3 regions of the Allobosea sp. GW821-FHT09G06 genome follow, and region 3 is predicted to be linked to each of the others. Evidence: riboswitches for the same ligand, from Rfam matches in the RefSeq annotation. Region 3 holds a riboswitch; each other region holds the start of a gene.
What was found. A riboswitch is a leader RNA that binds a small molecule or an ion and turns the genes downstream of it on or off. The one in region 3 is predicted to bind cobalamin.

Region 1 (9,545 bases), on a different contig from region 3:
GAGGCCACCGACATAGACATCGCCGCGCGCCAGCGCTTCGTTGATCTCGGGGATGCGCGTCAGCGCGACGGTGAAGGCCCGGTGCCGGAAGACGACCCAGCGCTGCAGCGACAACCCGGCCATCAGCGCAGGCTGCGCCCGCCCGCGCGCCTCGACATGGCCGGTCTCGTCGAGATGGCGGAACATCGCGTCGAGCACGGCGATCTCCTGCCCCGGCAGCGCCAGGACGTTGAGCACATGCGCGGTCCGCCCGGGCGCCGCGTAATAGACGAAGCAGCCGATGATCATGTGGTTGCGGTCGAGGACGGAGCGGATCGTGAAGGCGCCGAGCTTCGTGTTTTGCGCGGCCAGCGACACCAGCCAGGACAGCTCCTCCTCCGTCCAGAGCGGCCGCACCGCGTAGTGGGCGATCAGTCGCGGCGCCTGGACGAGGAACGTTGCAACCGGCATCTCGGCGACGCGCGTCGTCCCTGACCCCTGCGCATCTGGCTGCGGCAACAGCCGGCGCAGCAGGCTGTCGAGCGGGTGGGCGAGAACCGGCAGGCTGGGAAACCTGCCCCGTAGGAAGCGCGCGTCGAAGCGCCCAGCGAGGGCGCCGAACGGACGGAAGCTGCGGGCCCATTCGAGATTCTGCAAGGTGATCGGCTTGCCGCCGATGGCGAGGAGATGGTTGCAGCTCGTCGGCGAGGCGCTGTCGCAGAAGGCGAAATCGGCCCGTCTCGGCCGCAGGGCGAGAATGAGCTGCGCCGCGCCCGCCGCCTCCCGGTCGGCATCGGTCATGAACACGCCGAGCAGCCGCCCGGGCACGATGTTGCCGCAGGCGACGAAGCGCATCGGCACGGCCAGAAGCGCGCTGCGGATGCGCCCGTCCCGCTGCTCGTAGACCTGGGTGCCCAGGCTCTCGTGATAGGACGGGGAGGCGAGCAGCAGCGTGCGCAGGTAGTTCTGCAGGTCTGCGCCGGCAGGCTTGTCGGCATCCCTGAAGATCTTCAGGAACAGCCGGGCGACCGCCGGGATGTCGGATGGCCTGGCGGGCCTCACCGCTCCACGTTGCGCAGGCCGTGCCTCGGCGAGCGTCTCTTCCTGCATCTGCAGCATCGGGGCGCATCCTCGCTGGGCGGATCGCGGGGGCGGATTCGAGGCACCGGTCACGGGTTGGGCATGGTCATCCACGTCGTCACGGCCGGCATCCGCTCCCGAGGTCGCTGCAACCGGCGCCGGCGACGCGAGTTATCACGTCGATACAACTTATACGTTCAAATTGTATGGAATGAGTAAAGAAAAGATAGGCTCTATGGTGAATCGCGGATCGTCCGGCCGCCAAGAGCCGGTGCCGCGGGCTTCCCTACGTTCAATGGAGCTATGCCAACGAAACAGGCGCCAATGCGCCCGGGGATGCCTATGATCGCCGGCAGCTGAGCGCGACTCTGAAAACCGGGGCGCGCCCGCGAAAGGTCGAAGCGCTTCCTGCCGATCCGCTCGGGATCACCGCTCCGGCCTTCACTCGACTGTGGTGCCTTGCGATGAACATGCATGTTTCCAAGCCAGATCGCCTCGCAGGACGCGCCGGCATCGGTCAGTCGCTTCCCCGCAAGGAGGACGCGACCCTCGTACGCGGCGAGGGACGCTACACCGACGATCTGTCGCTGGACGGCCAGCTCTATGCCGCTTTCGTTCGCAGCCCGCATGCGCATGGCATCATCCGTGGCATCGATACCGCCGACGCGAAGGCGATGAAGGGCGTCGTCGCGATCTACACGGCCGGGGACCTCGAAGGGCAGGGCTATGGCGCGCTGAAATGCGTGGTGGACCTGCCGAACCGCGATGGAACCGCGATGAGGAAGCCGGTCCGGCACGCGCTGACGGCGGACAAGGTGCGCTTCGTCGGTGACCCCGTCGCCATGGTCGTCGCCCGGACAGTGCAGCAGGCGCGCGATGCCGCCGAGGCGGTGTCGCTCGATATCGACATCCTGCCCGCTGTCACCTCCGCTGAGGCGGCGCTCGCCCCCGATGCGCCCCAGCTCTTCGAGGACGTGCCCGGCAATCTCATCCTCGACTATCATTTCGGGGATGCCGGCAAGGTCGCGGCGGCTTTTGCCGGGGCGGCCCATGTCGCGAAGGTGCGGATCGTCAACAACCGCATCATCGTGAACCCGATCGAGCCGCGCGCGGCGATCGGAACCTATGACCGCAAGACGAAGCGCTACACGCTCCATGCGCCGAGCCAGGGTGCCTTCGGCATGCGCAACAATCTCGCGGCCGCGATGGGCGTGCCGCAGGAGAAGATGCACCTCATCACCGGCCATGTCGGCGGCTCCTTCGGCATGAAGTCGGCCGTGTTTCCGGAATATGTCGTGCTGCTCCATGCCGCGCGCCTTCTGAAGAAGCCGGTGAAATGGGCCGACCAGCGCTCCGAGAGCTTCGTCTCCGACCATCATGGCCGCGACATGGTGTTCGAGGCGGAGCTCGCCCTCGATGCAAGTGGCCGCTTCCTCGCGACGCGCTTCACCGGCTTCGGCAATATGGGCGGTTATCTCTCCCAGCCCGGCCCGCTGATGGCGACGCTGAACATCGGCAAGAACAGCGTCGGCATGTACCGCACGCCGCTGGTCGAGGTGCAGACGCGCTGCGCCGTCACCAACACCGTCCCGATCGCGGCCTATCGCGGGGCCGGTCGCCCCGAGGGCAACTATTTCATGGAGCGGCTGATCGACACCGCCGCCCGCGAGATGGGGATCGACCGGGCCGTCATCCGCCGCCGCAACCTGATCGCGCCAGCCCAGCTACCGTGGAAGACCCCGATCGGGACGGTCTATGACAGCGGCGATTTCCCGGCCCTCTTTGCCCGCGCGCTGGAGGCGGCCGACTGGAAGGGTTACCGGGCGCGCGAGCGCGCCAGCCGCAAGGCCGGCAAGCTGCGCGGCCGCGGCATCGGCTGCTATCTCGAGGTCACCGCCCCGCCCAGCAACGAGATGGGCGGCATCCATTTCGAGGCGGACGGAACGGTCACCATCGTCACCGGCACGCTCGATTACGGGCAGGGCCACTGGACGCCCTTCGCGCAGGTCCTGACCAGCCAGCTCGGCGTGCCCTTCGACAAGATCAAGCTCGTGCAGGGCGACAGCGATCGCCTGATCGCGGGCGGTGGCACCGGCGGTTCGAAATCGATCATGGCGAGCGGCTCGGCGATCATCGAGGCGAGCGAGCGCGTCATCGAGAAGGGCAAGTTGCTCAGCGCCCATTTCCTCGAGGCCGCCGCCGCCGATATCGAGTTCACCGACGGACGCTTCGCTATCGCCGGAACCGACCGCTCGATCGGCATCATGGAACTCGCCCGCAAGCTGCAGGCGGGTGCGTCGCTGCCGGATGACCTGCCGCGGACGCTCGATGTCGATCACGTCTTCAAGGCCGCTCCTTCAGCCTATCCCAATGGCTGCCACATCGCCGAGGTCGAGATCGATCCCGATACCGGCCATGTCGAGATCGCGAGCTATGTCATGGTCAATGATTTCGGGGTGCTGGTGAACCCGATGATCGTCGAGGGGCAGCTCCATGGCGGCGTCGTGCAAGGCATCGGCCAGGCGCTCTGCGAGATGACCTCCTATGACGAGAACGGCCAGCTCCTGACCGGCTCCTATATGGACTATGCGATGCCGCGTGCCGCGGATGTGCCCTTCTTCACCTTCATCAGCGAAGGCGTGCCGACTCGCACCAACCCGGTCGGCGCCAAGGGCTGCGGCGAAGCTGGCTGCGCCGGCTCGCTGCCCTCGGTCATGAACGCGATCGTCGATGCCCTCTCGCCCCATGGCGTGCGCCATATCGACATGCCGGCGACGCCATTGGCGATCTGGAAGGCCATTCACGCGAAGGCCTGACATGGTCGCCGGGTTTGGATCGCAGGCGCGGCGTCACCGTCGCGCCTGCTGTGCTTCATTCGTCAGTGCGCGGCCGCGCGGATTTCCCGTGCCGCCTCGACCATGTTGACGAGTGCGGGGCGGACCTCCTCCCACTTCCGGGTCTTCAGGCCGCAATCCGGATTGATCCAGAGCTGGTCGTCCTTCAGCCGCTGGCGTGCGAGCTTCAGGAGTTCGGTCATCTCGGCGACATCCGGCACGCGCGGCGAGTGGATGTCGTAGACGCCCGGGCCGATCTCGTTCGGGTACTTGTAGCCGACGAAGGCGTCGAGCAGCTCCATCTTCGAGCGCGAGGTCTCGATCGAGATCACGTCGGCATCCATCGCCGCGATGGCGTCGATGATCTGGTTGAACTCCGAGTAGCACATATGGGTATGGACCTGCGTTTCGTCGGCGACGCCCGACGCGCAGATGCGGAAGCTCTCCACCGCCCAGCCGAGGTAGTGCTTCCAGTCGCTCTTGCGGAGTGGCAGACCCTCGCGCAACGCCGCCTCGTCGATCTGGATCATCGCCGCACCGGCCTTCTCCAGGTCGAGCACCTCGTCGCGGATCGCCAGCGCGATCTGCTTCGACGCCTCGCTGCGCGGCAGGTCGTCGCGCACGAAGGACCAGTTCAGGATCGTGACCGGGCCGGTCAGCATCGCCTTCATCGGCCGCTGCGTCAGCGACTGGGCATAGCGCCACCACTCGACCGTCATCGGCTTCGGCCGCGAAACGTCGCCGAACAGGATCGGCGGACGCACGCAGCGCGAGCCGTAGCTCTGCACCCAGCCGCCGCGCGTGAAGGCGAAGCCGGCGAGCTGCTCGCCGAAATACTGCACCATGTCGTTGCGCTCGAACTCGCCATGGACGAGCACGTCGAGGCCGATCTCCTCCTGCCAGCGCACGGCGCGAGCGGTCTCCTCGCGCAGGAACTGCTCGTATTCGGCATGGCCGAGCTGACCCTTGTCATGGGCGGCGCGGGCCTTGCGGACCTCCGGCGTCTGCGGGAAGGAACCGATCGTGGTTGTCGGGAAGGCGGGCAGGTTGAAGCGGGCGCGCTGGAGCTTGGCGCGGTCCGCGAAACCGCTCTTGCGGCGAGCGAAGGCCTCCGTGACCGCAGCCATGCGCGCTGCGACGGCCTTGTCGTTGACCTTCGGCGAGGCCCTGCGTGCGGCCGCTGCCGTGGTCGAGGCGGCCAGCCTGTCCTTGACGGTGCCGCGCCCGCCGCCAAGCGAGCGGCCGAGCGTGGAGAGTTCGCCCATCTTCTGTACGGCGAAGGCAAGCCAGTTCTTCACCTCCGGATCGAGACTGGTTTCGAGTTCCAGATCGATCGGGCAGTGCAGCATGGAGCAGGACGGTGCGACCTGGACATGGTCGGTGCCGCGCCTGGCCGCGACCGGCTCGATCTTTGCGAGGACCGCCTCCAGATCGGTCTTCCAGATGTTGCGGCCGTCGACCACGCCGAGCGAGAGCACCAGGCCTTGCGGCGCTTTAGCCAGAACCGCATCGAGCTGCTCGGGCGCGCGGACGAGATCGAGATGCAGGCCTGCGACCGGCAGGGATACCGCCGTGTCGAGATTGTCGCCCAGTGCTCCGAAATAGGTGGTGAGCATCACCTTGAGCTGCGGCAGGGCGTGCGCGATCGTCGCATAGGTCCGATGCAGCGCGGTGCGGGCGGCCTCATCGAGATCGAGCACGAGGCAGGGCTCGTCGATCTGCACCCATTCCGCGCCATTCGCCGAGAGACGGCGCAGCACATCGACATAGACCGGCAGCAATTCGCCCAGCAGCGACAGCGGATCGAAGGACGTGTCCTTGGACTTGCCGAGCTTCAGGAACGTCACCGGGCCGAGCAGGACAGGACGCGTCTCGTAGCCGAGCGCCTTTGCCTCGCGATACTCCTCCACCGGCTTCAGCGAGGCGAGCTCGAAGCTCTGCCCCGGTGCGAACTCCGGCACCATGTAGTGGTAGTTGGTGTCGAACCACTTGGTCATTTCCTGCGCCGGGACGCCATGGGCATGATCGTGGTTGTGATGGGCATGGCCGCAGGACGTATGCGGCTCGGCTTCGCCCTGCGAGCCGCGAGCCATGGCGAAATAGGTGCCAAGCGGCACCGGCCCACCCTTCCAGCCATAGATGTCCGGGATCGCACCGACCATGACGCTGGTGTCGAGCACCTGGTCGTAGAAGGAGAAGTCGTTCGACGGGATCACGCTGATCCCTTGCGCCTTCTGGCGCGCCCAATTGGCCGCGCGCAGGCCCGCAGCGGCCTCGACGAGCGATCTTTCGTCGGATTTTCCGGCCCAGAAGCTTTCGAGCGCGGTCTTGAGTTCGCGGCGCGGACCGATGCGCGGCGTGCCGAGTGCAGCGACAGGTACTGATTGAGACATAGGCTTAACCCCGACTAGTTGGGGGCAAAGGCCAAAGCGGACGCGGGACGAGGACCGTCCGGACGCAAGAATCCGGGCGGGGCCGCCAAGCGCACCACCGGGACACCCCGCCCGAGGACGTTCATGTTGTCGGGGCAGGTCTCCTGGCTCGCGGGTCGTCGCTCTTGCCCGTCTTCCCAAGGCCTCGCGGCCTCAGTGACATGGGTGGGCAGAAAGCTCGCCGCTGACAGTTGCGGGGGCAGCGCCGGTCTCTCACCGGCTTCCCTCTTAGCTCCGATACGGCAAGCCGCACCGAAGAACCTCGACGCCGCATCATGGGCCGCCATTCGCGGGTCGTCAACAAGAGATATAAAGACATATTTATGTCTTCATGTCGGGCATGCGCTCGGGCGTTGCCGCCGAGATGTCCTCGCTTTCCACATGCGGTTGAGGAAGAGCATACGACCGATTGACATCGGAGCGGAGAGTAACGCTAGATGTAGTTGTCGATGGTCTCTCGAATCGCAAGATCGAGAGCTAAGAGGGAAGCCGGTGAGAGACCGGCGCTGCCCCCGCAACTGTCAGCGGTAAGTTCTTAGTCCAGCGTTGTCACTGAGGCTGCAAGGCCTTGGGAAGACGGACGAGAGCGGTGACCCGCGAGCCAGGAGACCTGCCGCGACCTTTGTTTACGTCCTCGGGCGGGGTGTCCCGGTGGTGCGCTTGGCAGGTCGCGGCATCGTATCGTCGCGCGCCTTCTCGACGCGACCGCTCGGCCTTTGCCCCCAACATCTTGGGGTTGATGCCGATGTCTCTTTCTCTTGAAGCCGAACGGCCTTCACTGGCCCCGCTGGGTGCCGAACCTGCTGCATCGCCGCGCGCCGCAGCGGCGGAGCCCGGCTACCAGCTCATCCGCCGCAACGGCGCGGTGACGCCCTTCGACCCCTCAAAGATCGCGGTCGCCCTGACCAAGGCTTTCCTGGCGGTCGAGGGCGCGAGCGCCGCCGCGTCCCGCCGCATCCATGATGTCGTCGCCGACCTGACCGAACAGGTCGTCTCCGGCCTGTCTCGCCGCGCCGCGACCGGCCGCACCTTCCATATCGAGGACGTGCAGGATCAGGTCGAGCTCGCGCTGATGCGCGGCGAGCATCACAAGGTCGCCCGTGCCTATGTCCTCTATCGCGCCGAACGGGCGCAGGAGCGGGCCAGGGCGCAGGCCGGGTCCGCGCCGGCCGCAGCCGCGCCGTCGCTGCAGATGAAGCTCACTGACGGCACGCTCGTTCCGCTCGACGCCGCCCGCCTCGACAAGGTCGTGCGCGAGGCTTGTGCCGGGCTCGACGGCGTCGCGGCCGAGCCGATCCTGATGGAGACCCGCCGCAACCTCTATGACGGCATTTCGCTCGACGAATTGGCACTGGCGCCGATCCTCGCTGCGCGGACGCTGATCGAGAGCGAGCCGAACTACGCCAAGGTCTCGGCCCGCCTCCTGCTCGACAAGCTGCGGCGCGAGGCGCTGAGCTTCGTCCATGGCCATGCCGAACAGGCGACGCAGGAAGAGATGGCCGCCGGCTACGGCGACTACTTCACCGCCTATCTCAAGACCGGCATCGAGAATGAATTGATCGACACCGAGCTAGGCCGCTTCGACATTGCCCGCATCGCGGCGGCGCTGAAGCCCGAGCGCGATCTCCAGTTCGACTATCTCGGCTTCCAGACGCTTTACGACCGCTATTTCCTGCATGTCCGGGGCAACCGCTTCGAGCTGCCGCAGGCCTTCTTCATGCGCGTCGCCATGGGCCTCGCCATCCGCGAGATCGACCGCGAGGGCAGGGCGATCGCGTTCTACGACCTGCTCTCCTCCTTCGACTTCATGGCCTCGACCCCGACCCTGTTCAACTCCGGCACGCTGCGCCCGCAGCTCTCGTCCTGCTTCCTGACCACGGTCGCCGACGATCTCGACGGCATCTTCAAGGCGGTGAAGGACAACGCGCTGCTCGCCAAGTACTCGGGCGGCCTCGGCAATGACTGGACGCCGGTGCGCGGTCTCGGCGCGCATATCAAGGGAACGAATGGCGAGAGCCAGGGCGTGGTGCCCTTCCTGAAGGTCGCCAACGACACGGCCATCGCCGTCAACCAGGGCGGCAAGCGTAAGGGCGCGGTCTGCGCCTATCTCGAAACCTGGCATGTCGACATCGAGGAGTTCCTCGATCTCCGCAAGAACACCGGCGACGACCGCCGTCGTACCCATGACATGAACACGGCGAATTGGATTCCCGACCTGTTCATGCAGCGCGTCGAGGCCGGCGGCGACTGGACGCTGTTCTCGCCCGACGAGGTGCCGAACCTGCACGATCTCTATGGCAAGCCGTTCAAGGCGGCCTACGAGGCCTATGAGGCGAAGGCGGCCAGCGGCGGCATCAAGGTCTTCAAGCGGATCAAGGCGCTCGATCTCTGGCGTCGCATGCTGACCATGCTGTTCGAGACCGGCCATCCCTGGATCACCTTCAAGGACGCCTGCAACCTGCGCTCGCCGCAGCAGCATGCCGGCGTGGTGCACTCGTCCAATCTCTGCACCGAGATCACCCTCAACACCTCGGCCGACGAGGTCGCGGTCTGCAATCTCGGCTCGGTCAACCTTGCGGCGCATGTCACGGCTCAGGGCCTCGATCAGGCCCGGCTGGCGCGGACCGTGAAGACCGCCATGCGGATGCTCGACAATGTCGTCGACATCAATTTCTACACGATCCCCGAGGCGCGCCGCTCGAACCTGCGCCACCGCCCGGTCGGGCTGGGGCTGATGGGCTTCCAGGACGCGCTCCAGGCCCTGCGCCTCCCGGCTGCCTCGGAGCAGGCGGTAGCTTTCGCTGATACGTCCATGGAGGCGATCAGCTTCCATGCGATCTCGGCCTCGGTCGATCTCGCTGCTGAGCGCGGCCGCTATCCGAGCTTTGAGGGCTCGCTCTGGTCGAAGGGCATCCTGCCGATCGACTCGCTCGACATCCTCTCGGAAGCCCGCGACGGCGATGTCGAGCTCGACCGCTCGGCGACGCTGGATTGGGAAGGCCTGCGCGAGCGGGTGAAGACCACCGGCATGCGCAACTCCAACACGATGGCGATCGCGCCGACCGCGACGATCTCCAACATCGTCGGTGTCTCGCAATCGATCGAGCCGAGCTACAGCCAGCTCTACGTCAAGGCGAACATGTCGGGCGACTTCACCGTCGTGAATGCCGGGCTCGTCCATGACCTCAAGGCGAGGGGGCTATGGGACGAGGTGATGGTC
Region 2 (9,545 bases), on a different contig from region 3:
CCGGCCCGTTGATCGTGCGCCTGACCTATGTCTTCGCCATCGCGGTGCTGGCCGAGGCCGCGCTCTCCTTCGTCGGCGCCGGCCCGCCGCCGCCGGCCGCCTCCTTCGGCTCGATCATCGCCCAGGGGCGCGATTTCATGCGCGAGGCGCCCTGGATCACGGTGTTCCCGGGCCTCGCGATCATCGCCTGCGTGCTCGGCCTCAACCTGCTCGGCGACGGCCTGCGCGACGTGCTCGACCCCCGCCTGAAATTCTGACCCGCCGGAGCCGCCTGATGAAGCGCATCCTGATCGCCGACTGCAAGCAGGAGATCTCCTCCTTCAACCCGCTGCCGTCGCATTACGAGAACTTCCTGATTCACCATGGCGATGGCCTCTACGTCCAGCGCGGCCAGAATCAGGAACTGGGCGGCGCGCTCGCGGTCTTCGAGGCGAGGCCCGATATCGAGATCGTGCCGACGATCTGCGCCCGCTCGGGCAGTGCCGGCCCGCTTTCGGCCGCAGGCTGGAAGAAGCTCTCCGCGGAAATCCTCGCCGCGATCTTCGCCAAGCTCGACCGCATCGACGGCATCTATGTCTCGCTGCATGGCGCGATGGGCGCCGATGGCGAACTTGATCCGGAAGGCTACCTGCTGGAGAAGCTGCGCGAGCGCGTCGGGCCGGACATGCCGATCGTGATCTCGCTCGACCTGCACGGCATCCTGACCGACCGGATGCTGCGCCAAGTCGACGGCTTCGCGATCTACTGGACCTATCCCCATGTCGATTTCGCCGATACCGGCCGGCGCGCCGCCGAACTCCTGCTGAAGCTGATGGCTGGCGGCATGAGGCCCGTTGCCGCCCGCGTCGTCATTCCCGCTTTGGTGCGCGGCGACGAGCTCATCACCAAGACCGGCTGCTACGGCGAGCTCCTCGCCGAATGCCGCCGGCTGGAGGAAGAGGGGCGGGCGCTCGCGGCCGGCATCATGATCGGCAACCCCTTCACCGACGTGCCCGAGCTCTGCTCGCAGGTGCTGATCCTCACCGATGGCGACAAGGCAACCGCCGAGCGCGAGGCGATCCGGCTGGCCGAGGAGTTCTGGCCCTTGCGCTTCCGCATGCAGGGCAAGCTCGTTCCGCTCGACCGTGCCATCGCCCAGGCCCGCAGCATCGACGGCCCGGTGATTTTCACGGACGCTGCCGACGCGACCTCGTCGGGCGCCTCCGGTGACAGCAACCTGATCCTCGCTGCCTTGCGCAAGGCGCGCTACGGCAAGCGCGTGCTGGCGCAGATCGTCGACGCGCCGGCCGCCGCAGCCGCGCACAAGGCCGGTATCGGCGCGACGATCGAGATCACGCTCGGCGGCTCGATCGATCCCGCCCGCTTCTCGCCGATGCAGGTCAAGGCCAAGGTCAAGCTGCTCTCGGACGGCGAAGCGGCGCTGGAGACGATGAAGGCGCCGTTGAGCGCCGGGCCGACCGCGGTTCTGACCTGGGACAATGTCACCGTCGTGGTGATGAGCCGCTCGGTCAGCCTGTTCGACCGCGCGATGTACTACGCCAACGGCATAGGCCCGACCGATTTCGACTTGATCGTCGTGAAGTCGCCCCACACCGAATTCCATATGTTCGACCAGTGGTGCGCGCGAAACTTCAACATCGATGCGCCCGGCGCGACCTCCGCCAACCTGAAAAGCCTCGGCCACACCATCTGCGCCCGGCCCATCTACCCGCTCGACGAGGGCGTCACCTTCGCGCCCCGCGCCACGATCTACGAACTGTGAGGAGAAGACCCGTGCCCAGGATCGAGGCCGTCGATTTCTTCTATCTCGCCATGCCCGTCGTCACCGACGAGGCCGATGGCAGCCAGGATGCGCTGCTGGTCAGGGTCGCGGCTGGCGGCCATGTCGGCTGGGGCGAATGCGAGGCGGCGCCGCTGCCCTCCATCGCCGCCTTCATCTGCCCGATGTCGCATGGCGTCTGCCGGCCGGTCGCCGATTCCGTGCTTGGCCAGACCTTGGAAAGCCCGGAGGACATCGCCCGCATCGCCGCCGCCGTCGCCTATAACTCGATGGACCTGCTGCAGGCGCCGCATACCTTCTCGGGCGTCGAGATGGCGCTGTGGGATATCCTCGGGAAGATGCGGTCCGAGCCGGTCTGGCGCCTGCTCGGCTACGCGAAAAGCCATCCCAAGACGCCCTATGCCTCGGTCCTCTTCGGCGACACGGCGCAGGAAACCCTCGAACGCGCCCGCGATGCCCGCAGCCGCAGCTTCCGCGCCGCCAAGTTCGGCTGGGGGCCGATCGGGCGGGGCAGCGTCGAGGCCGATGCCGAGCATTTCGTCGCCGCTCGCGAGGGTTTGGGGCAGGACGGCATCCTGCTGATCGATACCGGCCAGATCTTCATCGAGGATGTCGAGCGCGCTGCTGCCCGTCTGCCTGCGATGGAGAAGGCGAAAGTGCTCTGGTTCGAGGAGCCCTTCCACGCCAGCGCGCTCGAAGCCTATGGCAGCCTGGCCAGGCGCAGCCCCAAGGTCCGTTTGGCCGGCGGGGAGGGCGCCCATAACGAGTCGATGGCCCGGCAGCTCATCGATTATGGCGGCATCGGCTATGTCCAGATCGATTGTGGCCGCATCGGCGGCATCGGCCCGTCCAAGGCGGTCGCGGATTATGCGGTCGCGAAGGGCGTGACCTTCGTCAACCACACCTTCACCTCGCATCTGGCGTTGTCGGCCTCGCTCCAGCCCTATGCGGGCTTGGCCGAGCACGAAATCTGCGAATACCCGGCGATGCCGAAGCCGCTCGCCACGGCGATCTCGGCCAATCATCTGGAGCGTGACGCGAACGGGCAGGTCGCGGCGCCCGACGCGCCCGGCCTCGGCATCAAGGTCGCGACCACGGCGCTACGCGGCTATCTGCAGGAGGTCGAGATCTCGGTAGGCGGCAAGCGGCTCTACAGCACGCCCAGCCTCTGAAGAGCTGTTCGCTTGACGCAGCGCCAAGCCCTTATAGGGTGTGCGCCGATCGAGGTTCTCCGGGTTGCTTCCGGAGCTAAGAGGGAATTCGGTGCTGCGCGCTTACGCGCAAAAGCCGAGGCTGCCCCCGCAACTGTAAGCGGCGAGCTTTCCGTCCATCGTCCACTGGCGCCTGATGCGCCGGGAAGGCCGGGCGGAAGCGGCATCGACCCGCGAGCCAGGAGACCTGCCCCGGTCGTCGAAGACGTCTTTCGGACGGGGTGTTCCGGAGCTGTGTGTGTCGATGGCGGCCTTGTGCCGCCTTCCCGTCCCACATGCCCAAAGCTGCCCCGGCCGTCATCTCGGGGAGCGATGAAGTCCATGTTCACGAAGACAAATGCACAGGCCGCTCGGGGCGGCTTGACGGCCGCGTGCCGCGCACTCTATCAGAAATGCAACATTATTACATTTCGGATGGCCTCGATGCCGGCTGCGCGCCCGTTCAATACCTTGCTTCGCCTCTCGGCCGCCGCGCTGTTCGGCGCTCTCGCCGCCGGCGCGGCCAGCGCGGCGCCGACCAAATACCCGCTGACGCTGGAAAATTGCCGCGAGACGATCACCTTCAACGCCGCGCCCAAGCGCGTCGTCGCGATCGGCCAGACCCAGACGGAAATCCTCTATGCGCTCGGCCTCGGCGATCGCGTCGTCGGCACCGCGGTCTGGTTCTCGCCGGTGGCCAAGCCCTATGAGGCGGTCAACGCCAAGGTGAAGCGCCTCGCCGATAACGACCCGAGCTTCGAGGCGGTGCTGGCGCAGGAGCCCGATCTCGTCACCGCGATGTTCGAATGGCATGTCGGGCCCAACGGCATCGTCGGCAAGCGCGACCAGTTCGCCAAGGTGAAGGTGCCGGCTTACGTCTCGCCGACCGATTGCGTCGGCAAGGACAATTCCGGTGCCGGCGACGGCGTGCGCACCCAGATGTTCACGATGGAGTTGGTCTATCGCAACATCCGCGAATTCGGCGCGGTCTTCGACGTCGCCGACCGGGCCGAGACGCTCGTCGCCGAGCTCAAGGCCCGCGAGGACAAGGCGGTCGAGCAGGTCGCCAAGCTCAAGGCGCAGGACGTGCCGGTCGTCGTCTGGTTCTCCAGCAAGGACATCAAGGGCGACGGCTTCATGGCCGGCAAGAACGGCGTGCCCGCCTATATCCTGTCCAAGCTCGGTGCCCGCAACATCATCGCGACCAACGAGGAATGGCCGCTGGTCGGCTGGGAGAGCATCGCCGCCGCCAACCCGGCCGTGATTGTCACCGTGAAGATGGACCGCCGCCGCTTCCCGGCCGATGATATCGAGAAGAAGCTGGAATTCCTCAAGACCGACCCGGTCGCCAGCAAGCTCGATGCCGTCAGGAACAACCGCGTCGTCATCCTGGATGTCGGCGCGACCCGCGCCGGGCTCGACACGGTCGACGGCATCGAGACCCTCGCCAAGGCAATCGCCGGCTTCGGTCTCTCGCGTTGAGCCACGCCGCCCATGGGCCGAACTGGCCGGCGCGGATCGGCATCGCACTGGCCTCGCTGCTGGCGCTGACCTTATCGGTCGCGCTGGCGGTGACGATCGGCGAGATGCGCATCCCGCTGGACACGGCCCTGAAGGCGCTCGGAAACGGGCTGTTCGATCTCGACTTCCCGGTCAGCGCGATCCAGCAGGGCGTCATCTTCGATTATCGCCTGAGCCGCGCGCTGATGGCGGGGCTCTGCGGCGGCGCGCTCGCTCTGTCCGGCGCGATCCTGCAGGCGCTGCTGCGCAATCCCTTGGCCGAGCCCTATATCCTCGGCATCTCGGCGGGCGCCTCGACCGGCGCCGTCGCGGTACTGATCCTCGGCATCAGCATCGGCGGCGCGGTGCTCTCGGTATCGGCCGGCGCCTTCATCGGCTCCTGCGCCGCGCTCGTCGTCGTCGCCTTGCTGGCGGCAGGGGCGGGCGGCGCGAGCGACCGCGTCATCCTCGCCGGTGTCGCCACCTCGCAGCTCTTCAATGCGGCCACCGCGACGATCGTGACGACGCTCGCGAGCGCCGAGCAGGCGCGCGGCGTGATGTTCTGGCTGCTCGGCAATTTCGGCGGCGTGCGCTGGCCCGATCTCTGGATGGCGGCGCCGGTTGCCTTCATCGGCTTCGGCATCTGCATGCTCCACGCCAAGGTGCTGGACGCGTTCGCCTTCGGCGTCGATGCAGCCGCCTCGCTCGGCGTCGCGGTGACGCGGGTGAAGGTCGTGCTCTTCGCGACCACGGCGGTGATGACGGCGGTGATGGTCTCGATCGTCGGCACCGTCGGCTTCGTCGGATTGATCATCCCTCATGCCGCGCGCTTCCTCGTCGGCTCCGGCCATGCCCGCCTGCTGCCGGCCTGCCTCGTCATCGGCGCGATCTTCATGATCCTCGCCGACATCCTCTCCCGCATCCTGATCCCGCAGCAGATCCTGCCGATCGGCGTGGTCACCGCCCTGTTCGGCGCCCCGGTCTTCGCGCTCATCCTTTACCGTGCCCGGAGGCCGGCATGACGCTCGCCACCCGCGAGGTCCGCTGGGGTGCCGGCGGCCGGATGATCGTCGACGGCGTGACGCTGGAGGCTGCGCCCGGCCGCGTGCTCGGCCTGATCGGTCCCAACGGCTCCGGCAAGTCGAGCCTGCTCCGGTTGCTCTGCCGCCTACGCAATGTCGCGAGCGGCGTCGTCACCCTCGACGGAAACGACATCGCCGCCGTGCCGCGCCGCGAGCTCGCCCGCCGTCTCGCCTTCGTCGAGCAGCAGGCGACGACCGAAATCCAGCTCTCCGTCTGCGATGTCGTTCGGCTCGGCCGCACGCCGCATCGTGCCGCGTTGGCCTCCTGGAACGACGCCGACGAAGCCGCCGTCAACGAGGCGCTGGCGCGGGTCGGGCTCACCGAGCGCCATGACCAGTTCTGGCATACGCTCTCAGGCGGAGAGCGCCAGCGCGTCCATATCGCCCGCGCGCTCGCGCAGGAGCCGAGCGAGCTGATCCTGGACGAGCCGACCAATCATCTCGATATCCAGCATCAGCTCTCGATCCTGAGCCTGGTCCGCCGCCTCGGCATCACCTGCATTATGGCGCTGCACGATCTCAACCTCGCCGCCATGTTCTGCGACGAGATCGCGCTGCTGCATGATGGGCGGCTTCAGGCGGCCGGCGCGCCGGAGGAGGTCCTGACGGCCGAGGCGATCCAGCGCATCTTCGGTGTCGCGGTCTCGATCCGCTTGGGAGACTCAGGCCGCCGACACATCGAATACCTGATCGAGGCCGAACCGCGGAAGGCTGCACCCGGAAGCGATTGAGGCCGGGCCTCTACTCCGCGGCCGCCTGCCGCTTGTCGAAGAAGCGTTCGCAGGCTTCGGCGACGCGCGCGACGGAGGCGTCGTTCACATCGAGATGGGTGACCCAGCGCAAAGTGCCGTAACGCCCGCTGACGGCGATGCCGCGCTCGCGCAGGAAGGTGGCGAAAGCCGCAGTGTCGAACGCCTTGGGCGACATGAACACCATGTTCGTGCGGGCTGGCCCGGCGCCGAGCTCCGGAAAACGTCCGAGCACCTCGGCGAGCGCCGCAGCGCGCCGATGATCCTCGCTGAGTCGGTTGACGTTATGCTCCAGCGCATAGATCGCTGCTGCCGCGATCACGCCGGTCTGGCGCATGCCGCCGCCCAGCATCTTGCGGATGCGGCGGGCCTTCGCGATGAAATCCTTGGGGCCGACCAATATCGAGCCGATCGGCGCACCCAGTCCCTTGGACAGGCAGAGCGACACCGTGTCGAACTGCCCGGCGATCCAAGCTGCATCGCGATTGCTCGCCGCTGCCGCGTTCATCAGGCGGGCGCCGTCGAGATGGGTGGCGAGCCCACGCGAACGGGCAAGCCCGGTCGCGGCTTCCAGATAGGCGTCCGGTAGGACAAGGCCGTTGAAGGTGTTCTCCAGCGCCAGCAGCCGCGTCATCGCGAAATGGAAATCGTTCGGCTTGATCGCGTTGGCGATGGCATCGAGTGCGATCGTGCCGTCCGGCTCGTTGGGCAGGGGCTGCGGCTGGATCGAGCCGAGCACGGCCGCGCCGCCGCCTTCCAGCCGATAGGTATGGGCCATCTGGCCGACGATATATTCCTCGCCGCGCTCGCAATGGGCCATCAGCCCGGCGAGATTGGCTTGCGTGCCGGTGGGGAAGAAGAGCGCCGCTTCCTTGCCGAGCCGCTCGGCGGTCATGGCTTCCAGCCGCTTGGTCGTCTGGCAATCGTCATAGACGGCGTCGCCGACCTCCGCCGCCGCCATGGCGGCGCGCATCCCGTCGCCGGGGCGCGTCACCGTATCCGAGCGGAAATCATCCACGATCATCGATCCGATCCTTGCGGGCTGTGTGGCCACACTACCCGGCACTCGCCCGAGCCATCATGCAAAATTGACGGGGGAGGGCTCAGCATTCCGGCAGGTTGACCGCGAGCCCGCCGAGGCTGGTTTCCTTGAAACGCTCGTTCATGGCCTCGCCGGTCTGGCGCATCGCCTCGATGCAGTTGTCCAGCGGCATGAAATGCGAGCCGTCGCCGCGCAGCGCCAGCGACGCGGCCGCTACCGCCTTGATCGCGCCGATGCCGTTGCGCTCGATGCAAGGCACCTGGACGAGACCGGCCGCAGGGTCGCATGTCATGCCGAGATGGTGCTCCAGCGCGATCTCGGCCGCGTTCTCGATCTGGGCGGGCGAGCCGCCGAGCACCGCGCAGAGCCCGGCCGCGGCCATGGCGGCGGCGGAGCCGACCTCGCCCTGGCAGCCGGCCTCGGCCCCGGAAATCGAGGCATTGTGCTTGATCAGCCCGCCGATCGCCGCCGCCGTCAGCAGGAAGTCGGCGACCCTCTCCGGCTCCGCGCCGACGCAATGGTCGAGATAATAGCGCAGCACGGCCGGCACGACGCCGGCCGCTCCGTTGGTCGGAGAGGTCACGACCCGGCCGCCGGCCGCGTTCTCCTCGTTCACAGCCATGGCGTAGACACTGAGCCAATCCGTCGAGGCATGCGGCTGGGCGCGGTTGGCGAGCTTTTCGGCTGCCAGTTGCTGGTGGATGCGCGCCGCCCGGCGCCGCACGCGCAGGCCGCCAGGCAATTCACCTTCCTGGCTCATGCCGCGCTCGATGCAGTCGTTCATCACCGACCAAAGCCGGGCGAGGCCGCTATCGACCTCTTCCTGCGACAGGCGATGGATTTCGTTGGCGCGCTTCATCTCCGCGATGGAGAGGCCGCTTTCCCGGGCCATGCGCAGCATCGCCGCCGCATTGGCGAACGGGTAGGGCCAGGATGCGGCTTCCGTAGCGGCGGCCGGCGCCTCGCGCTCCTGTGCCGTCACCACGAAGCCGCCGCCGATCGAGTAATAGGTCTCGGACAGAATTTCCGTACCGGCGGAATCGCGGGCGCTGAAGACGAGCCCATTGGCATGGCCGGGCAGGGGCGGCCCGTAGTCGAAGACGATGTCCGTTGCGGGGTCGAAGACCAGCGGCGGCAGGCCGTCATGCCGCAGGAGATGGCTGCGGCCGAGTTCGTCGAGCCCACGCTCAGCCGCGTCGAAATCGAAGGCGGCGGGCGTCCAGCCGAGCAGGCCGAGCGCCACGGCGCGGTCGGTGGCATGGCCTTTTCCGGTGAAGGCGAGCGAGCCGTAGAGCGTCGCGCGGACCGCCGCGGCGCGATCGCGCGACGGGGCCTGGCGCAGCAATTCGAGGAAATGCCCCGCCGCCGTCATCGGCCCCATCGTGTGCGAGGACGACGGGCCGATGCCGATCTTGAAGACGTCGAATACGCTCAGGAACATTCCTACCCCCTGTCGAACTTGCTTTATGTGTCCGGCGCGAAGCCCAGAGGGAAATCGTCACGCCGTCACGCTTTGGATCGCCTCCGTCCGCGCGCAGGCCATCGCCTATTCCGATGGCATGACGGGCGGCGAAAGGGAATGTCCGGCCCAGCCGGAGACGGCCTTCGCCATGGTCTCGAGATGATCGGCGGCAGAAAAGCCGGATACGCGCTTGCGCGGCTTCAGGTCGTGGTCGCCATCTTCCAGCCAGAGCAGCTCGATCGCCGGCGAAAGCGCATAGGTCGAGACCTCGTCGCGCGTACCGAACTCGTCCCGCGTGCCCTGCACGATCAAGGCGGGTGTCCTGAGATCGACGAGATGCGCGGTTCGCAATTGCCCGGGCTTGCCGGGCGGGTGGAAGGGATAGCCGAGGCAGAGTAGGCCCTGGACCCGTCCGGTTTCGAACAGGGAATCGGCCACCATGCTGGCGACGCGCCCGCCCATCGACTTGCCGCCGATGATGAGCGTGCCCTTGGTACCGAGTGCCTCGATCGCGGCGAGATATTGCTGATTGAGCTTCTCGGCCTTTGGCGGGGGTGTGCGTCCCGTTCCGGCTCGTCTCGCCGCCATATAGTCGAACTCGAAGCGGGCGACGCGAAAGCCGGCGCCAGCCAGCGCCTCGGCGGCCGCCGTCATCGATGCCGAATCCATCGGCGCACCGGCTCCGTGCGCCAGGAGAATGGTCACATCGGCTCTGTCAGGGCCATTGAACAGAAACATCG
Region 3 (9,545 bases):
CGCACCGTAACCACCCGCGCCGCCGCCGCCCCCCCAGAACACGCCCACCGTGCCGTTGCCACCCGCTGTTCCGGTCGCCATGCCAGCAGGAAGTGCAGCCCCGGAATAGCCATGGACGCCGCCATCGCCGCCGCGGCCACCATTGTACCCGTCGGCAGAAATGCCGCCGGCACCACCGGCGCCACCCACAGTTGCGCCTGCACCGCCGCCACCGCCGCCGCCGCCGCCTTCAAAAGAGCCTGGGCCGTCGCCGCCGTTGCTGCCGCCTCCGCCGGTGCCAGTCGGCTGATCTGCGCCCCCTGCGCCGCCAGCGCCCCCGAAATTTCCGGACTCGCCAGCGCCACCGTCGGCACGTGCCGGATGAGGCGGGACGATCAGTAGCGCAAACGTGCAGGCGGCCACGGGCGCCACGAGACAGGTCGTTCGCAACAAGCCGGCTGTGGTGGAGGGGCGGCCAAATAGCGGACGGACAGGCATGCGGGATCGCCCTCGCGGAGAATCTGTTAGTCACGCCAGAATCTCAGGAGCGGCGGGGGCTTTCCATGTCGCAGCGTCTCACGTCATGGTAGCAGCGTCTCCGAATCCCCTGCGTCGCCCGCATTGGTGAGTCGTCCGTTAGCGATGATCGAGCTCTCGACCGATATGGTTCCGGCCGGCGACAGCCTCGACTACTGGGGCGGCTCCGTGTTCCGCCGCATCGCGATCGCCGCCACCGAGCCGCGGCGCCCGTTCCGCGCCAGCCTGCGCCGGATGGCGTCGCTGCGCGGCGAGGTCTGGGATCACCGCTCCGAAGCCATCACGGTCGAGCGCGACGCCGGCCGCTGCGCCCGTGACGGCGGCGACGAGATCTATCTCGGCCTGCTTGCCGACGGCCCCTCGCAATTCGAGCAGAACGGGCGGGCGCATGCCGTCGCGGCCGGCGACCTCTATGTCATCGATTTCGCCCGGCCGGTGAAAGCCGCCTGGTCGGCGCATCGCGAAATAGCCGTCGTGCTGCCCCGCGCCGCGCTGGCGGAATGCCTCGGCCATCCGGTCGGCGAGATCGGCGGGCAGGTGCTGCCGCGCGGCGGCATGACGACACTGCTGACCTCGCATCTCCTCAGCCTGACCGCAGAAGCGGCGCGCCTGATGCCGCAGGAGCGCGACACAGGCCTTGCGGTTGCCTGCGAACTCGCCTGCGCCGCATTGCGTCCGCTCGCCCTGCCGGTGTCGCCGCCGCGTGGCGAGGCGTTGCTGGCGGCAGCGCGCCGTCTCATCGCCCGGGATTGCACCGATCCCAACCTGTCACCCGAGCGGCTGGCGATGGCGCTCGGCTGCTCGCGGGCACAGCTCTATCGCGCCTTTGCCGAACAGCAGGATTCGGTGGCGACCGCGATCTGGAACGCCCGGCTCGATTGCGCCAGGGCGCTGCTCACGGAACCGCGACGCTCATGGTCCGCCAGCGAGGTGGCGATGCGCTGCGGCTTCCTCGACGCGTCGAATTTCAGCCGGATGTTCAAACGCCGCTTCGGTGCGTCGCCCGGGCAGATGCGCGACGGCTGACGCAGGCGCAGCGGCGTCTCCACCGATCGTTGAGCGGAGCATCTCAGCCGAGGCCGATGACCCAATCGCGATCCGCCCGGCGCTTCTCGGCTTGCAGGCGCAGTCCGAACGCCGCTTCGAAGGCAGGCGCATCGAGCAGCCTCGATGGCGGCTCGTCGGCGACGACACGTCCCCCGTCGAGCAAGACGAGCCGGTCGCAGAAGCGCAGGGCGAGGTCGATATCGTGCATCACGACGATCGCCAGTGCCGAACGGGCATAGCTTTGCAAGCGCTCCAGCAACGCGAGCCGGTGCCGCATGTCGAGGCTGGCGCCGGGCTCGTCGGCGAGCACGAGAGGCGGCCTCGTCGCCAGGGTGGCGGCCAGCATCGTCCGGGCCCGCTCTCCGCCCGAGAGCTGGCTCCAGCGCCGTTGGGCCAACGCTTCGACGCCATGCGCCCGAAGCGTCTCGTCGACGGCGGGCGCCCCGAGCGGATTGCGGTCCCGCCCGAGCCCTACGATCTCCGCGACCGAATAATCCCATGCCGGCTCGAATTGCTGCGGACAATAGCCGCAGACCGAGCCGCGCTCCGTTGCCGCCCATGCTGCGATGGACCGGCCATTCCACAGCACTTCGCCCCGATTCGGGCGCCGATAGCCGGCCAGGCAACGCAGCAGGGTCGACTTGCCAGCCCCGTTGGGTCCGAGAATGCCGACGAGCGCGGGCGCCTCGAAAGCGACGCTCACGCCATCGAGCAATGCGGTATCACCAGCGTGAACCCGAAGGTCGCGACACGTGACTTGCATCATGCCTGCAGTCTCCGCGCCAGCAGCAGCAGGAAGAACGGGCCGCCGATCAGGGCGGTGACCAATCCGAGCGGGATTTCCGCAGGCGGCAGCACGGACCGCGCGATCCCGTCGCAGACGGCGACCAGCGCGGCGCCGATGAGCGCGCACGCCGGCATCAGGGCGCGATGCCGCGGCCCGATCCACCAGCGCGCGAGATGCGGCGCGATCAGGCCGACGAAGGCGACGAGCCCGCCGAAGGCCACGGCCGCCGCCACGATCGCGGCACCGACCAGAACGGCACGCCGTGCGAAACGGACGGGATCGAGCCCGAAGGCGAAGGCCTGCTCGTCGCCGAGCCCGAGAAGATCGAGGCCATGCGCGAGCCAGAGCGCCGCCGCCAACCCGGCCGCCACGAGCGCGCTCAGCAGCAGCAGACCCGTCAGGTCGGGGGTCTGGATGCCGCCCAGCGTCCAGCTGAGCACGACCTGCAGGTTCACCGTGTCGTCCGACAGCGCCAGCATGAGGAAGGAGCGCAGCGCGCCGAGGATCGCCGCGAGAGCGACCCCGGCGAGCAGCAGTCCGGCCGTATCTGGCCGGCCATGAAGCCCGGAGACGGCCAGCACCACCCAGGTCGCGCCCCAGGCGCCGGCGAAGGAAAGCGCCGCCAAAGCCGGGCCACCCGGAAGCCCGAGCGGAACGAGCAGGGCGATCGTCGCGCCGATCGCCGCGCCGCCAGACGCCCCGAGCAGATAAGGCTCGGCCAAAGGATTGCGGAACACACCCTGGAAGATCGCGCCGCCGAGCCCGAGCAGCGCACCGACCAGCGCGGCCGCGACAACACGCGGCAGCCGCCAGACCAGCAACAGGCGACTTTCCATGTCAGGCGCGCCCGAGAGGGCCAGCAAAAGCCTCCGGGGCGAGGCCCAATCATGCCCCGCCATCACGGCGAAGAGCAGGACGGCCATCAGTATCCCGGCCATGGCGAGAAAACGCGCCTTCATCGACCGGCCCTCCGCAGCAAGGCTGCAAGCTTCTCGATGCCGTCGACGGTGCGCGGCCCCGGGATGAGGAACTCGGCGCGGGCGACCGTATAGGCGCGCCCATCCCGCACAGCGCGTGAAAGGTGCCAGCCGGGCTGGGCCACAAGCGCGTCGAGATCAGCCTTCGTCCCCGCGAAAAGGAGCACATCGGGATCGGCCGCCACGATCGCCTCGGGCGAGACATGGGCGACGATGCTGCGCTCCAGCGCATGGCGGCCGCCCGCCTTCACGATGGCATCGCCCGTATAGGTATCGGCGCGCGCGATCAAAACGAGCCCATTGCCGAGCCTGCCCGTGATCATCGCGACGCGAGGGCGCGAAACGGGGGCAGTTTTCTCGATGCCAGCGAGGCGCGCTTCGAGCGCGGCCGCCACGGCCTCGCCGCGCTCGGGCACTCCGGCGGCCCGGCCGACGAGGCGCAGATTGTCCATCACCTCCGCGACACTGCGGGCGAGTAGCACCACGACCGGCACGCCGAGCCGCGTCATCGGGTCGATCAGCTGATGCATCGCCTGCCTTGCCGGCGTGACGATCAGCAGGTCCGGGCGTTGCGCGACGATGGCATCGACGGAAAAGCCGAGCCGGCCGCCGACCTGCGGCTTCTGCGTCAGCTCGGGGGGAAAGCGCGTATAGCTCTCGACGCCGAAGATGCGATCGGTGAGGCCCAGCGCCGCCACGAGCTCCGCGTTGGAAGCGAAGATCGGCACGATGCGCTGCGGCGGCTGCGCGATCTCGACCGCCCGGCCGACCGCGTCGGTCAGCCGGAGAGGCTCGGCGACGGCAGGAGCCGCGGCGCCGATGAGGCCCGCGAGGGTGAGGGCGACGCGCCGCACTCAGAACCGCGCCTGCAATCCGGCCTGGAACTCGAGGCCCGGCATGGACGTGCCGTAGCCGCCATTGGCGAAGCGGGAATCGAGCTTGTAGGGCCGCTTGTCGATGCCGATGAAGATCGGGTGCTCGTTCTTGTTGAAGAGGTTGTTGACCAGGGCGAAGAGCTTCACGCCCTTGCTCACCTCCACCTCGCCGCGCAGGTTCCAGACCCAGAACGGGTTCTTGCGGTGGATCCAGTCGCGGTTGGGCTCGGCGAAGGGGATGAGCAGGTTTTCCTCGGTGTTGTACCACATCGGTCCATAGAGCACGCCCGAGACCTGCACCGACCACGGATAGCGCACGCCGCTCTGGCCGAAGCGCGTGCCGATCGCCGCCTGATACTGGTACATGCGCTCCGGCTTGCGGCTGTTGGCCGTCGCCGCCGCGCCCTTGTCCTCCATGTCGAAATTCCAGGAGCCGTTGCCGAACACCGACCAGCGCCAGGCGGTGTTGTCGTATCCGGCCAGCTTGAGGAGGTCGGCATCGAGCTGCAATTCGACGCCGCGCACGACGACGTCTCCGGCATTGTTCGCATAGTCGGAGGTATTGGCGACATTGGTCCGGGCGCGGGTGACGATGCGGTCGGAAATGACGTTCTGGAAGATCGCGAAATCCGCGCGCCAGCCGTCGCCGGCATAGGCTGCGCCGGCCTCGACCTGCTCGCTTGTCTCCGGCTTGAGCGAGGGATTGCCGAAGATGCGCCCGCCGCCGAGCGTGTTGAAATCGGCGGCGAGCTCCGTCGCCGTCGGGGCGCGGAAGCCGGTCGCATAGCCGACGCGGAAGGTCAGCCGGTCGGTCGCCTTGAAGGTCGCGCCGGTGGAATATGTCGTCGCCTGATAGTCGACCTCGCGCGGGCGCTGGCCGGCGAGGTTCGGCGTGTATTCGAAGCTGGTCGTGCCGAAGGTCCGGCGCACGCCGGCGCGCAGGGTGACGCGATCGTCGAAGAGCTTCTGGGAATCCTCGACATAGAGCGCGTTGACCGTCTCGGACTGGTTGTTGTCCTGCGGCGAGACGGGGGTTAGCGGATTGCCGGGAACGCCGATGCGGTCGCGGATCGAGCGCAATGTGCTGCGCTCCCAGTCCCAGCCGGCGAGCAGGTCGTTGCCGGCCCAGAGCGTCATGCTCGGCTGGAAGCGGGTTCCGACGATGTTCAATTCGCGGCGGTTGTAATCGGCTGACGTGCCGGCTGCCGGCAGGCCGGTGCCGCCCCGGATGACCGGCGAAGCCCAGCGGAAATTGTCGACGTCCTGCACGGCATAGCCTTGCAGCATCCAGCGATACTGTCCGCCGGGGAGTTGGCCGCGATAGGTGATGTCGACGGAGTTGTTGTAGCGGTCTTCCTGGCTGACCGTGTTGGCGCCGGAACCACGGAAGCCGACATCGTAGATGCCGTCGGTCCGCAGCGTCGTCTCGATGCGGTGGTCGGGATTAATCTGCAAGCCCAGCGCGCCAGCGATGCCGAGGCGCTTCCAGCCGGTATTGGCCATGGTCGTGCCGCCGCGGCCGGACCGGTAGTCGTCGCGCGTGCCGCCCGAGATCCCGGCGTAATAGTCGATGCTGTCATAGAGACCGCCGGTCTGGGCCTTGCCCTGCAGCAGCCCCCAGGAGCCTCCTGCCCCTTCGATCATCGTGCCCGGAGCGGTGCGGCCGGTCTTGAGGATGATATTGATGACGCCGCCGATATTCTGGCTGCCATAGACGACCGAGGACGGTCCGCGGATGATCTCGATGCGCTCGACATCGGCGGCGGAGAGCTTGGACAGGTTGGCCGTGCCGGCGCGACGGCCGTTCATCAGCACCAGCACCTGGCTGCGGAAATCCTTGCCCTGACCGTCGCTGGCGCCGCCGCGGATGTTGATCGAGGTCTGCCCGGGCGTCCATTGGCTGAAGAAACCGACGGCGTTCTCCGCGAGCAGGTCGGTGATCGATTGCGCGCGGGCCCGCTCGATCTGCGCGGCATCGATGACCTGGACCGTTCCGGGAATGCTGCTGCGCGGCTCGGGGCGGCCCGTCGCCGTGACGACGAGCTCGTCGAGCTTGATTTCGGTCTGGGCGAAGGCGGGCACGGTCCCGATCGCCGTCAGGCAGGTCGCGGCAAGCAGGCAGGCTTTGCGGGAATTCAGGCGGATCATGACAGGTTCCAGACGAGGATGGCCGAGCGGCGATGGCAGGAGAGGCGAAAGCCGCCCGGCACGGGCACGGCCTGCTTGTGGAGATGGTCGAAAAGCTGCGGCCGGCGCGGATCGTTGGGCGACCAGCTCAACCGATCGGCCTGGAAGGCGGCGAAGGCCGGCAGGTCCGGCAGCACCAGTGAGAAGGTCCAGTCGACCGCATCCACGCGATCGGGCAGGTCGTTGCCGAGCTGCGCCAGCACCAGATCGATGCCGGGTGTCTCGTCCTCGCGGTGCCATTCGCGCGGCAGGCAAGCCGAAAGGATCAGCCCCTTGGGTGCCTTCTGTGCGGCGACGATCCAGACGATCTGACGGGTAGCCCACTGCCGGCAGCGTGCCAGGAAGCCGGGGGCATCCGTGAAATAGCCCGGCATGGTGGCGGCCAGGACGGTAGCGGCGGCTTCGCAATCGACCGCAACGTCGTCCCAGCCATGCGGGATGATGACCGGCGGCTGCGGCAGGGCGGCGAGCCGGGCCTGCATCGTCGGAGACGGTTCGATGGCCGTCCAGCGCGCGCCGGGCCGGCGCAGCGCCGCGCCCAGCTGCCCTCCCCCGGCACCGATGTCGATCAGATCGTCGATCCCGGGCGCGAGCTGGCGGATGAGCGGCGCGACACGCGCGACATAATCGGAAGAGTCGATAGCACTGGCGTAAAGCGCAAGCGGATCCAGGGGCGCCGCAGAGGACGCAGGCACAGAAGCGGAGACAGAGTTCATACCTGCCTCTTATCGCAACGTTATAACATTGCAATAACTCATACCTGGCGCAGGCGCTCCGGGCGTAGTCCACGCCCGACCGCTCGCGTGGCCGCCTCTCGACCCCGTCAATTCTATCATGGTCGTCCAGCCCCTCGCTGTCGCGGCCGGGGCAAAGGGAGGAAGCGCGGCAGACCGGCGGCGGGCGCCCGGTGCACTGCGATTCCGCCGGACACCCCGCCCGCGCGACATCATCACTGCGTCGGGGCAGGTCTCCTGGCTTGCGGGTCGTTGCTTTCAGGCTGTCTTCCCGGCGCGGACGCCAGTGACTTCAGGTAGCCGAAAACTCACCGCTCACAGTTGCGGGGGCAGCTCCGGGTTCCGTGCAAGCGCACGTCACCGGATTCCCTCTTAGCTTCGGATCGCTCCGAAGACCTCGACACGGATTAACGTAGATGGCGAGATTGTGGCGTCAAGCTACCGATGGCGCGGCAGGCGCGAAGGCTGTGGACGGCAGCGACGAGGACCATCATCGCACAACGCGCTACCTGAAACCCCTCGTCAGCTTACGTCGTTCGCAGCGAGCACCTTGGGCTCGATCGCGATGATCTCGCAATCCGCCTCGGTGCCATCCTGCCAGGACTGGACGAGGAAACGCGCATCGGAGCCGATGGCCATGATCGGATGATGCCAGAGCCCGCGGCGATAGATCACGCCCTGCGAAGCGGAGAACGAGAAGGCGGCGAGTGTCGAGAGATCGGGCCGGCCATCCGCGCCGTCCCGGGCGACGATGACGATATGGCCGGCGCCATCGAGCGGGACGATCCATTGGATCGAATTCACATGCCGCTCCAGCATGGCGATCGCGAGGCCCCGCTGCTGCTGCTTGGCCGAGAAGATCGACGTCACAAGTCTGGTGCCGGCCCGGACCTCGGCAGCCGGATGAGCATGGATATCGTGCCGGCGCGCGGTGCCGTTATTCGCGGTGCGGCCACTTTCCCCGGCTTCCACGATCTAGCCGAAAGGCTCGAAAGCGGCCTGCGTGACCGGCTGGATGCGAAGCGGGGTAAGGGGCTGAAGCTCGGTCCTGCCGTCATCCTGCATGTTGCGTTCTTTCTTCTCGCTTATCGCGCCAGCGCTGCGGCGAAGACCGACGCGATCGCGTCCAGCCTGCGCGCGTAATCCGCGGCACTGGGTGGCGTGCCGAGCTTCGCTCCCGCGGCGGCAAAGAGCAGGCTGGCGGTCCAGTCGTCGGCGCTGGCCGGCAGGCGCGATAGATTGATCTCGCCGCCTTGCTCGGCCTGCATCAGCAACGCGCGGGCAAAGGTCGAGAAGATCCGCTCGAAGGCCTGCAATTCACGCGTCGCGATCGTGTTCATCACGGCCTTCAGTTCGACGAGATGCTCGCCGGTGCCGAAGCTGGCATAGGCCAGCCCGTGATGCGCCTGAAGCAGCGCCGCGAGCCGCTCCGGAAACGGCCCCTGCCTTGCCACGACCTCACGGCAACGTGCTTCGACCCGTCGCCCGAGCAGGTCCAGCATGGCCCGGAAGACATCGTCCTTGCCCTTGAAGTGCAGGTAGAGCGTCGCCTTGGCGAGCCCCGCCTCCTTGGCGATGTCGTCCATCGAGCTGCGCTTGTAGCCGTAGCGGGCGAACAGACGCAGCGCCGCATCGGCGATCTGGTCGGTGCGGGCATTGGCATCCTCCGCAGGGAGAACGTTGGAACCTTCGTTTCCGTCCGGCATTGCAGCTTCTGCAGTCTTGACAAAATCCAAACTGCGCGCGACCATCCTAACTAGACTCAAAACGTCTAATTAGTCCAGTCGCGCGACCCAGGGCTACGGATCCATCGCCCGTTATCTGATATGTCAGATCGGGCCATCGAGGGCGAGCCCTCGATCCGCACCATGGTGCCGCGCTGCGTCATGCCAGCATCGGAGGCAACCATGGTCTCTCTCAAGGTCAACGGTACCGCGCATACCGTCGATGTCGATGACGACACGCCCCTGCTCTGGGCGATCCGCGACAATATCGGCCTCACCGGCACCAAGTTCGGCTGCGGCGTCGCCCAATGCGGCGCCTGCACCGTCTTCATCGACGGCCAGCCCCTGCGCGCCTGCGTGACACCCGTCTCGGCGGTCGGCACCAGCGAGATCACCACGATCGAAGGCCTCGCCGGCAAGGAGGCGGATGCCGTCCAGGCCGCCTGGATCGCCCGCGACGTGCCGCAATGCGGCTATTGCCAGTCCGGCCAGGTGATGAGCGCCATCGCTCTCCTGAAAGAGAACAAGAAGCCGAGCGACCGCGACATCGATCTCGCGATGAACGGCAATATCTGCCGCTGCGCCACTTATGTCCGCATCCGCGCCGCGATCCATGACGCGGCCCGCGCGCTGGAGATCTGAGCCATGACCGCGCATGATCCCAAGCTCTCCCGCCGCAGCCTGCTCGCAGGCGCCGG

Region 1: it holds a riboswitch for cobalamin, as region 3 does, so the genes downstream of both, AC07NY_RS12060 (ribonucleoside-diphosphate reductase subunit alpha) here and AC07NY_RS01870 (hypothetical protein) in region 3, are expected to answer to the same signal.
Region 2: it holds a riboswitch for cobalamin, as region 3 does, so the genes downstream of both, AC07NY_RS16425 (ABC transporter substrate-binding protein) here and AC07NY_RS01870 (hypothetical protein) in region 3, are expected to answer to the same signal.

What each region holds. Positions count from the first base shown of each region.
Region 1 covers NZ_JBWKOI010000002.1:405,225-414,769, forward strand. Annotated here, with positions in the region: gene AC07NY_RS12045 (GNAT family N-acetyltransferase) at 1-1,098, opposite strand, end outside; gene AC07NY_RS12050 (xanthine dehydrogenase family protein molybdopterin-binding subunit) at 1,524-3,875, shown strand; gene metE (5-methyltetrahydropteroyltriglutamate--homocysteine S-methyltransferase) at 3,938-6,286, opposite strand; cobalamin riboswitch at 6,403-6,605, opposite strand; cobalamin riboswitch at 6,758-6,957, shown strand; gene AC07NY_RS12060 (ribonucleoside-diphosphate reductase subunit alpha) at 7,071-9,545, shown strand, end outside.
Region 2 covers NZ_JBWKOI010000003.1:40,390-49,934, forward strand. Annotated here, with positions in the region: gene AC07NY_RS16410 (ABC transporter permease) at 1-257, shown strand, start outside; gene AC07NY_RS16415 (M81 family metallopeptidase) at 275-1,762, shown strand; gene AC07NY_RS16420 (mandelate racemase/muconate lactonizing enzyme family protein) at 1,774-2,952, shown strand; cobalamin riboswitch at 2,988-3,200, shown strand; gene AC07NY_RS16425 (ABC transporter substrate-binding protein) at 3,415-4,452, shown strand; gene AC07NY_RS16430 (FecCD family ABC transporter permease) at 4,449-5,492, shown strand; gene AC07NY_RS16435 (ABC transporter ATP-binding protein) at 5,489-6,283, shown strand; gene ltaE (low-specificity L-threonine aldolase) at 6,294-7,325, opposite strand; gene AC07NY_RS16445 (L-serine ammonia-lyase) at 7,405-8,784, opposite strand; gene AC07NY_RS16450 (alpha/beta hydrolase family protein) at 8,890-9,545, opposite strand, start outside.
Region 3 covers NZ_JBWKOI010000001.1:390,625-400,169, reverse strand. Annotated here, with positions in the region: gene AC07NY_RS01900 (hypothetical protein) at 112-381, shown strand; gene AC07NY_RS01895 (helix-turn-helix domain-containing protein) at 622-1,542, shown strand; gene AC07NY_RS01890 (ABC transporter ATP-binding protein) at 1,586-2,329, opposite strand; gene AC07NY_RS01885 (iron ABC transporter permease) at 2,326-3,309, opposite strand; gene AC07NY_RS01880 (ABC transporter substrate-binding protein) at 3,306-4,181, opposite strand; gene AC07NY_RS01875 (TonB-dependent receptor) at 4,182-6,350, opposite strand; gene AC07NY_RS01870 (hypothetical protein) at 6,347-7,105, opposite strand; cobalamin riboswitch at 7,334-7,538, opposite strand; gene AC07NY_RS01865 (ureidoglycolate lyase) at 7,646-8,038, opposite strand; gene AC07NY_RS01860 (hypothetical protein) at 7,928-8,266, shown strand; gene AC07NY_RS01855 (TetR/AcrR family transcriptional regulator) at 8,209-8,829, opposite strand; gene AC07NY_RS01850 ((2Fe-2S)-binding protein) at 9,031-9,489, shown strand; gene AC07NY_RS01845 (xanthine dehydrogenase family protein molybdopterin-binding subunit) at 9,493-9,545, shown strand, end outside.